3 regions of the Paenibacillus sp. YYML68 genome follow, and region 1 is predicted to be linked to each of the others. Evidence: riboswitches for the same ligand, from Rfam matches in the RefSeq annotation. Region 1 holds a riboswitch; each other region holds the start of a gene.
The links. Region 1 has a riboswitch for cobalamin ahead of cobJ (precorrin-3B C(17)-methyltransferase). Riboswitches for the same ligand answer to the same signal wherever they lie in the genome.

Region 1 (3,276 bases):
CAGCCTTTATCGGCTATCGACTGTCGGGGATCGCGGGAGCGGTCGTTGCAGTCATCGGCATGACGCTGCCGACCTTCCTCATCGCGTTCTTGCTTAGCTTCGGCTATGCTCACCTGCAGCATAATCCGAAGGTAGCCGGTGCGCTGGAAGGGCTACATGCGGCAATTGTCGGCTTAATCGTGGTGGCCGGGTATCGGATGGGGCGCAGCGGGGTGTTCGATAAGACGACGCTCGCAACAGTTGTAGGTACGGTGATAGTGCTCCTCTGTGTGCCGATTCATCCTATAGCTGTCATGGGCGTTGGTCTTGTTATCGGTATGCTGCTGGTGAAGATCAAGGAGCTTGCGGGGCTTCCGATTCAGTTGGAGAAGCAGGTGCAGGAGACCGATGGCAGCGGTCGGTTCAAGTATGACGACTATTACATGGCTGACGGCATCTAGACGCACAACAGCTGGAGGACTGGAGCTGATCCAGACCTAGAGGGAAGGGGGAGTGGAGATGGAGCTTCTGGATTTATTTATTACGTTTGTCAAAATCGGCTTACTATCGTTCGGCGGCGGCTATGCGATGATCCCTGTTATGAACCATGAGGTTCGGGCGCATCATTGGATGTCGGATGAGGCGTTCACCGATACGGTCGCAGTTGCAGGGATGGCACCGGGCCCCATTGCAACCAATAGCGCCACCTTGATCGGCTATAAGACGGCGGGAATCGCTGGGGCTATCGTTTCTACAGTCGGTATTGTGCTGCCTTCCGTAATGCTCATCGTGGTGATTGCTGCTTTTTTCCTCCGTGTACATCATAGCAGGTGGCTTCGGTCTCTGTTGTACGGGATGCGGCCTGTCGTGACCGGCTTCATTATATATGCTGCGTTCTCGTATGGCATGCGGGGCGGGGACTGGTCGTTCTCGTGGCAAAGTGCCGTAAGCATCGGCATTATCGCATTCGTCGTGATCGGTATTCTGAAGTATCGGCTTCATCCGCTTGCTGCGCTCTCGGTGTCGGGACTGGTCGGCGCTGCGATGCTATATACCGGATAGACTTGTGCATGCGAACGTAGTTGAGCTTGGGTCTAGACCTGCAGCTTGTCTCATATATTCCGAAGAGGTGGAAGTTCGTAGCAGCTCTAGAACAGCCTGACTAGCGGATAGTATGGGAGCGGAAGCAGGACGGCCCGAATATCGGTAGACATTGCGGAAATAAACGTGCTATCATTACTCTGTCCCGGCTGAGACCGGGCGTAATTCCATAATTTGATTCGAAACAGGTGCCTCTGGTCGGAGCTCTAGCTCCGTGTCATAGGCTTAATAGGGAAGCCGGTGTAATTCCGGCACGGTCCCGCCACTGTAAGCGAGGAGTAACCTCTGCACAATGTCACTGTCCGATCGTAGGATGGGAAGGCGCAGAGGAAGCGACGATCCGCAAGTCAGGAGACCTGCCTGTTGGACGAGTGCTGTGCATCTATTAATGGTGCTGGCAGCCCGTAAGTCACCATGAAACCTACGCGGATAGGGAGGTGTACGAGAAAGGCTCACGCACGCGCGGAGTAGGTCTGCCCAGCTTGGCTGCTGTTTACAGCGCTATAGTCCGGTATGGATCAGCTCGAGCGTCGCGTCATAACCTGATCGTTACGCATCCTTCTTCGGAGGGATGCTTTTTTGCTATGTGGCAGAAAGCTTCCGAACGAATTGTTGACATGGACATACATGAGTATTCAGCTGCGGCGAGAGGAGGAGAGGCTGTGAAAGGGAAGCTGTCGGTGATCGGCTTCGGGCCGGGCGCGTTCGAGCATATGACGGAGAGAGCGCGGACGGCTCTTCAAGAGAGTGAGGTTATTATCGGGTACAACACGTACGTGGATCTGATTCGCGATCTGTTGGACGGTCAGCATATTGTGCGCACAGGCATGACCGAGGAGGTAAGCCGGGCGCAGGAGGCGGTTCGTCAGGCGGAAGCGGGGCGGAAGGTGGCGGTCATCTCGAGTGGAGACTCCGGGGTGTACGGCATGGCAGGACTTGTATACGAGGTATTGATGGAAAAAGGCTGGCGACGCGACACCGGCGTCGAGGTCGAGGTGATCCCCGGCATATCGGCGATTAACTCGACAGGCTCGCTGCTCGGCGCACCGATCATGCACGATGCGTGTACGATCAGCTTGAGCGATCATCTGACGCCGTGGGAGCTCATTATTCGGCGGGTGGAGGCTGCAGGGGCGGCTGACTTCGTCATCGCGCTGTACAACCCACGCAGCGGCCGCCGGACACGCCAGATCGTCGAGACGCAGCAGGTGCTGCTGAAGTATCGCTCGAAGGACACGCCAGTCGGTATCGTCAAGAGTGCGTACCGTGACAGACAAGATATCGTCATTACGACGCTGGAGCACATGCTTGAGCATGACATAGGCATGCTGACCACGGTCATTATTGGCAACTCCGCAACCGTCGTGTACGACGGATTGATGATTACTCCGCGTGGCTACCAGCGTAAGTACACGCTGGGCGACGAGATTCAGCCTCTGAAGCCGCATGAGCGGCTGCGTGTGGAGGCTGAGCCTTGGTCGCTGGAAGCGCAGATGGAGGGTGCCGAGCCTATGTCGCTGGAGGCAGAGGCGGCGGATTCGGAGTCGAGTTCGGCGGATGCTGCGCGGTGGTCGGTGGAGGCACAGGCGGTGGATGCGGAGCCGTGGTCGCTGGAGGCAGAGGCGGCGGATGCGGAAGGTGCGAGGTTGCAGAGTGGGCTTCAGGGCGCGGGTATCGATCCTGCAAGCCCGCTCGCCCTTGCGCTTGAGGCGCTGTGGCTTGTCGATGCGCGGGAAGAGGCGTCCCGGTCGGCGCAGTCGGCCGAGGAGCTGATTGCCGCAGCTGCGGCGGCAGCGCCTGAAGTGCAGTCTGGCGGGGCAGCTGCGTCCGGACTGGTGGGGACCGAGCAGACCGTGGGAGCCGGGTCTGGGTTAGCGATGGAGCATGCTGCAGGCGCTCCTGCGACTGCGGCGCAGTCGGCAGCGCCTGTGCAGGCGGCTCCAGCTCGGGGCGCACGCGGTGTGGAGCAGTCAGCTGCGGCTGCGCCTTGGCTGCAAGGCGCTGGCGCGTTCAAGCGCCAGGAAATACTCGAGTTCGCGGTCAGTCCGGGACTCGCGGAGAAGAAGCTGTCAGCTGCGCAGCTGACGCTGCTAGCTGAGGTCGTAGGCGATGACGGCGCGATTGAATATACGCCGCATCACCAGCTGCTCGTCCGGCTCGTGACGAGCGAGCCGCAGCACGCGGTCGCCCGCCTCA
Region 2 (3,276 bases), 1.3 Mb from region 1:
AGAATAGACAAGGCTAGCGACAAACGGCTCCCAGGCGCATATAGCGTGCCAAAGCGTTCGGTCTGCAAGCTCCACACCGCATCCTGGAGGAGGTAGCCGCCGCTTTCCGGAGGAGCCAGCTCCAGCAAGAGAGCAGGGAGGCTGGCTGCATAGAACAATAGCGTCGCTCCGAGCAGCGCGCTATACAGCCGCAGAGGCACATTGGCGTACACGATGAGCCACAGCAGTAGCCACAGTGCGATCAGCAGCTGCACTAGCGGCTCGGTGACGTAGGCGAGCAGCAGCAGGGAGGCGGCGAAGCCGCTTTTCCATAGAGGGTCCAGACTGACCAGCTTATTCGAATGCGAGACGCGATCGATCCACTGAATCATTCGCTCTCCGAACGCGTGCTCGATGCCCTTCCTCGCATTAGACCGAGCACATAGCCAATTACACTTGCACCGATCGCTGCTTGCAGTGCGAACAGCATGCTTTCCGTCTCCGACGGAAGCTCGAAGAAGCTTGAGAACCATGGTTCGTAGGAGGGAGCAAGCTCGGCGATCAGTTCCTCAGCCTTGCCGTCGGCGCCGCCGAAGTCACTGTCGATCCATAACAAGGGAATTACCGCTAGTGCAATGACGACCGCCACGATTGCAGTCTGCCTCACTATAAGCTTCGTTGTTGCTTTCATGCTTTGCTCGCTCCTTTCAAGCGCTGCTGGATCTGTTGAAGCTCGTTCGGGCTGTAGGAACGCAGGACGTTCCAGATCAGAACGGTCAGCAGCCCTTCGCTAATCGCAAGCGGTATTTGCGTAATCGCGAATACGCCGGCGAACTTGACGAATGACGCAGCTATACCCCCGGCTTCCGCCGGAAAAGCGAGCGCAAGCTGTAAGGATGTTACGACGTACGTCGTCAAGTTAGCTAGCGCAGCTGCAGAGAAGATCGACACCGTTTGCTTCATAGACAGCTTCATCATGAGCCTGTAGACGGCATAGCCGAGCAGTGGACCTGCTACAGCCATCGAGAAGGCGTTCGCGCCTAGCGTCGTTACACCGCCGTGCGCAAGTAGCACTGCCTGGAACAGCAGTACGATCGAGCCGAGCACGCTCATCGGCAGCGGGCCGAACATGACGGTGCCAAGACCGGTGCCTGTCGGATGTGAGCTGCTGCCCGTGACCGATGGAAGCTTCAGCGCAGAGAGGACGAACGTGAACGCGGCAGCAAGGCCGAGCAGCATCTTCAACTCCGGCGTCTCCTTCACGATCCGGCGCAGCGACCGAAGGCCGAGCACGAAGAACGGCACGAAGACGACCCACCAGAAGATCGCCCAGCCAATTGGTAGGAAGCCCTCCATAATATGCATGGCATATACCGTTTCCGGGGTGTTGACAAGCAAGTATAGGGTGAACATTGTTACGAGCAGCACAAAGGCTGCTTTTCGTTTCCATTGGATCATCATCCTACTAATCCTCCTTCTATCTTCGCGCACAGACCACAAGGCAACACAAAAAAACCAATCCTCTTGACAGGATTGGTTACAACTACGGGTACGCAAAAATAGACAGATGGATCACAAGGATTCGCCGGTTCATCAGACGTACACCTCTCCTTTCCTCGAAGGCTGTTCGGTGCATAATGTAGGTAGGTCTCCTGGCTCACGGATCAGCGCTGCTCGTCGTCTTCCCCGGCCTAAGCCGAGTGACCTTGCTGACGATAGCTCCCCGTATACAGTGGCGGGACCGCTCGGGATTTGCACCCGATTCCCTGTTACCCTTTGCTCAAGGCAAAGGCACCTTCATTATGTGAATATGCAGTTGTGCACGAGCATCCTTATATATTTCGCGGTCTCGTAAGAAAATCCTTCCGGTTCAAAAATAATAGTTGCAGCAGGCAGAATGTACATGGGGAGCCTGTCCTGACAAGCTCCTCATGTAAATCCGCAGTCTGCTTGTTCGCATACATGTCGAGTTGTCCGAATAGTCTAAAGTAAGCTCATAGATATGGAGATGTTCATGACATGCGAGAACAGGAAACGTCCTTTATCCGCGGAACCGTCGTGTTGACGGCTGCGGCGCTCGTCACACGGATTCTCGGCTTCTTTGGCAGCATTCTGCTTGCTCGGTACTTAGGTCCAGAAGGGATCGGCCTGCTCATGATGGCGCATCCGCTCGTGCCGATGCTGATTACATTGACGAGTCTCGGTCTGCCTGTTGCGATCTCCAAGCTCGTTGCCGAGGCGGAGGCGCTCGGTGATACGGCGAAGGTAAGACGTATCGTACAAGTGTCGCTCATGATGACGATCTCGATCAGCATCGTGCTGACGCTCGGCGTCTTCATCGGGGCGAAGCCGATTGCAGCACTCATACTGGCCGACCAACGTGCCTACTATGCGATGCTGGCCATCGTCCCGATTGCCCCGATCGTAGCGGTATCGGCTGTGCTGAAGGGATATTTTCGCGGGAAGCAAAATATGAAGCCGCTCGCCGTCTCCGACGTTATCGAAAATACGGTGCAGATCGGTCTCATTGCAGCTCTGGTTCAGGTGCTGCTACCTTATGGGATCGAATATGCGGCGGCTGGAGCGATGCTGTGCACTGTACTCGGAGAGTGCTCGGGTCTAGCCTACTTGTCCTTGATGTACACCTTGCATCGACGCAAATCGGCACACAAGCGCCAGTCCCCAGCATTGTCTGCACAACTGCGCGACACACAATCGCAGCATGAGACAGACCTTGCACCCTCATCGTTTCGGGAGAAGAAGCGGACGTTGCTTGAGCTGCTGCAGATCGGCCTACCGTTCACTGGGCAAGGGTTCATTGACTCGATCTACCGGGCGATTAAGCCCGCCCTTATTATTAAGAGTCTGGCCATCGCAGGTATTGGCACGGCTGTCGCGACGAAGCAGTATGGTCTGCTCGTCGGCTACGCGTTCCCGCTGCTCGTCTTCCCGACATTCATCATGCACTCGCTGTCAACAGCGCTGATCCCATCGATCAGTGAGGCTAGTGCGGGCAACAATCCGAAGCTTATCCATGAGCGGATGGAGCAAGCGATACGTCTAGCCTTCATGATCGGTGCTCCTTGCACGTTGACACTGTACCTGTGGGCAGAGCCACTTACGATCGTTGTATACAACGAGCCAGAGGCAGGCCGCCTGTTGAAGCTGCTTGCGCCCTTTTTTCTGCTTCACTACTTCGAGGCGCCCTTGCATGCTATATTGCTCGGCATCGGACGCGTCAGGACGGTGATGTGGAATTTCATTATGAGTACGCTGCTGCAGTCGATAGCTATGTTT
Region 3 (3,276 bases), 3.6 Mb from region 1:
CGGCTCATCACTGGGATGCTGCAGCCGACGAGCGGTACGATTGAGCTGAACGGTCTGCAGTGGGGTGCGAATCGCGCTCGCTATGCCGACCAGCTCGGATACATGCCTGACGATTACTTGTTCGGTCAAGGCTTGTCAGCTCACGAGACGCTGTCGTTCTGGGCGGCGCTGCGCAAGGTGCCGAAGAAGCGGGTGGCAGAGCTGCTCGAGCTCGTCGGCTTAAGTGAGGTGAAGCACAAGGCGGTCACCTCGTTCTCGAAGGGGATGCGTCAGCGCTTGCTGTTCGCGCAGGCGCTGCTGGCCAAGCCTCCGCTGCTCGTCATGGACGAGCCGACCAACGGCCTTGATCCGTACTGGATGGATGCGTTCGTCGAGCTGGTGCGCCAGTCCAAGCAGGAGGGGCATGCGATCCTCTTCTCGACGCACCAGCTGCGCGTGGCGGAGCTGGCTGCAGATGAAGCCGTCTTCCTGCAGGGGGGAAGACTGGTCAGGCAGGACCGCACCGATGTACTCGGGGGCGATGCAGCGTCAATGGACGCTCGCGGTCTCGAGACGGCTTTCGCGGAGCTGTACCGTCAGCCGATGACCGGGAGCGGTGGTGGACATGCTCGGGGCTCCTCCGGCAAGGGGGGCGAATAGCCGATGGCTGCTGTAGTCTGGAGACAGGGCGTCATGGCGGTGCTCGTCTTGCTTATTGGCGCGGCGCTCGTCTATACGCTGCTGCAGTCCGGAACCGAGGGGAATGCGGCAGACAAGGTGCGGATCGGTCAGCCCGCGCCTGACTTTGCCTTGGCGCGTCTTGAAGGCGTCAGCGAGCTGAAGCTGTCCGATTATCGGGGCAAGGGAGTGCTGCTCTTGTTCTGGGCGACGTGGTGTGAGCCTTGCGAGAGGGAGATGCCGCTCATGAACGAGGCGTATCAGGCTGGGGTGCAGGGCGTCGAGGTGATTGCCGTGAATGTAGGAGAATCGAGAGGGAGTGTCGCGCAGTTCGCGGTCAAGCACGATCTGAGTTTCCCGATCGGTCTGGACCCGAGCGGCGAGGCCGTAGACCGCTTCGGCGTACTCGGCTTGCCGGCAGCGTTCCTGATCGACGCGGAGGGCAGGCTCGTGAAGCGGCTGGACGGTGAGCTGACCCGGACAGACGATATTGTTCGATTGCTGCGGCAGGTGCAGCCGTCGTCTTAGCGGGTGTGAACGTATGGGACAGGCTCCGCTGTGCGCGGCGAAGCCTGTTTGGCATAGTGTCAGCTGCCTGAGGGCTACGGATTTTCGCATAGACGGCTCTAGCTTTTCATGATAAGATGGGGCTGGTCTATAGCAATCTAGTGAAGACAGGTTCGAATCTACCGATTCGTTAATAGGGAAGCCGGTGTAAGACCGGCGCGGTCGCGCCACTGTGAGCGAGGAGCTTCTCCACATGAGCCACTGTTTCATTCGAAACGGGAAGGCGTGGAGATTGCAACGATTCGCAAGCCAGGAGACCTGCCTGTCCGATACGCCAAGCAACCTACGCGATATAGGGAGACGGTGGGCAAGCGCTGCACGCATGCGCCGTTATGGCTGGTTTGACGCACATACGTTTGCCTTCGTACATATCTGCTTATGTTGCGGCACCTTCTGGCGGAAGGTGCTTTTCGTTATGCGGCCTGTTGGAGGCTGTCGCGAGGAAGCTGAACACAGGTGAGGGGAATGGCCCCAGAGCCATGTGAAGAAAGTGGAGGGATGAGAAGCATGAAGATGAGGTCAAGGCTGCAGCAGCAGTTGATCAGGCTCGTGGTTGCGATGCTCCTGCTGGCGCAGCTCGCGAGTGGGCTGCAGCCTGCGCAGCTCGCACAGGCAGCGAATGAGGATTCAGCAGTCGGATCACAGCCGACGAAGGTGACACGTACCGTAACGATTGTCCAGCTGATCGAGGAGGCGTCGGCTTGGCTCGTGAATCAGGGACCCGTGACAGATGACTGGTACGCCTATACGCTCGGTCAGGCGGGCAAGACAATAGAGAGCGGCTACCTGGATGCGGCGAAGGAGCGGGTGCAGTCGTTCACGGGCGCCACGCTGCCGACTGAGTACGCTAAGCTGACGCTCGGTGTGAAGGCGGCTGGAGGCGATCCGCAATCGTTCGCAGGGCGCAATCTGCTGGAGCCAATCTACAATCGTACGGACCTAGCTGCCCAAGGGGCGAACGGTGTCATCTACGGCTTGCTGGCGCTCGATAGCGGCAGCTACACGATTCCGACCGATGCTGTCTGGACGAAGGACAAGCTGGTCGGGTGGCTCGTTCAGCGCCATATTAAGGATCAAGGCTGGGCGTTGAATGAGAGCGATACGACGGCTCAGATTGATATTACGGCTGCAGCGCTCTGGGCGCTCGCCCCGTACAAGGATCGGGCCGACGTAGCAGTCGTAGTTCAGGAGGCGGTGTCTTGGCTAGCCACTAGGCAACTGGATAACGGCGACCTAACTGTAAACCGCACCAACAGCAACAGTCTTGCGATGGCCGTGCTCGGTCTGTCGAAGCAGCAGAAGGACGGACGGCAGGGCAGCTTCGCGAAGCCGGAGGGGAGCTTGATCTCCGCGCTGATGCATTATTCAACGGGAGATGGAGGCTTTTCCTATCAGGCGGGGGGAGCTTCGGACAAGTTCTCGACGTACCAGTCGCTGCTCGCCCTGGTCGCATACGATACGCTGACAGGCGGCTTGAGCGGCACGTATACGGTGCCGGTCTACACAGGCAGCACGAACGGCAAGGCGAGCGTGTTCATTCATGTGGAGACGAGTGAAGGGACGATGGCGGAAGGCTTCGAGTCGGCACGCACGCCGCTTGAGGCGCTGCAGCAGCTGGCGGCGAGACATAGTCTTCCAGTCGTGACAATGGATTCGCCGTTCTTCGATGTGTATGCAATTGGCGGCAAGGCGAAGAACACTAGCCACGGCAATTATCATTATTGGGGCTTCAATATTAAGCGCAACGGCACGTGGACCGGAGACTGGGATTGGAAGTCGACGCAGCTGCAGCCGGGCGATGAGCTGGCGGTGATGTTCGGTCCGTACTTAGGCTCCGCCCTGCTCGACAAGATCGAGCTGGAGCCGAAGGTGCCGAGGAACAAGGAGCCGTTCCAGGTGAAGGTGACGCAGCTAGACGGCATGCAATCTGTTCCGGCTGCGGTGTATGTGAAGGTCGGTGGACAGACGGTATGGACGGATGCTGCGGGCATCGCCTACTTCCCGGGCGGCTATGAGGCGACAGATGAGCGCATCGAGGTAACAGGGGCGCTC

Region 2: linked by a shared signal. The riboswitch ahead of PAE68_RS12675 (energy-coupling factor ABC transporter permease) and the one ahead of cobJ (precorrin-3B C(17)-methyltransferase) in region 1 are both predicted to bind cobalamin.
Region 3: linked by a shared signal. The riboswitch ahead of PAE68_RS22395 (S-layer homology domain-containing protein) and the one ahead of cobJ (precorrin-3B C(17)-methyltransferase) in region 1 are both predicted to bind cobalamin.

The regions. Positions count from the first base shown of each region.
Region 1 is NZ_BQYI01000001.1:1,419,807-1,423,082, forward strand. It holds gene PAE68_RS06285 (chromate transporter) at 1-440, shown strand, start outside; gene PAE68_RS06290 (chromate transporter) at 499-1,041, shown strand; cobalamin riboswitch at 1,250-1,458, shown strand; gene cobJ (precorrin-3B C(17)-methyltransferase) at 1,743-3,276, shown strand, end outside.
Region 2 is NZ_BQYI01000001.1:2,763,647-2,766,922, reverse strand. It holds gene cbiQ (cobalt ECF transporter T component CbiQ) at 1-371, opposite strand, end outside; gene PAE68_RS12680 (energy-coupling factor ABC transporter substrate-binding protein) at 368-670, opposite strand; gene PAE68_RS12675 (energy-coupling factor ABC transporter permease) at 667-1,440, opposite strand; cobalamin riboswitch at 1,605-1,793, opposite strand; gene spoVB (stage V sporulation protein B) at 1,999-3,276, shown strand, end outside.
Region 3 is NZ_BQYI01000001.1:5,030,876-5,034,151, reverse strand. It holds gene PAE68_RS22405 (ABC transporter ATP-binding protein) at 1-639, shown strand, start outside; gene PAE68_RS22400 (redoxin domain-containing protein) at 643-1,185, shown strand; cobalamin riboswitch at 1,318-1,504, shown strand; gene PAE68_RS22395 (S-layer homology domain-containing protein) at 1,732-3,276, shown strand, end outside.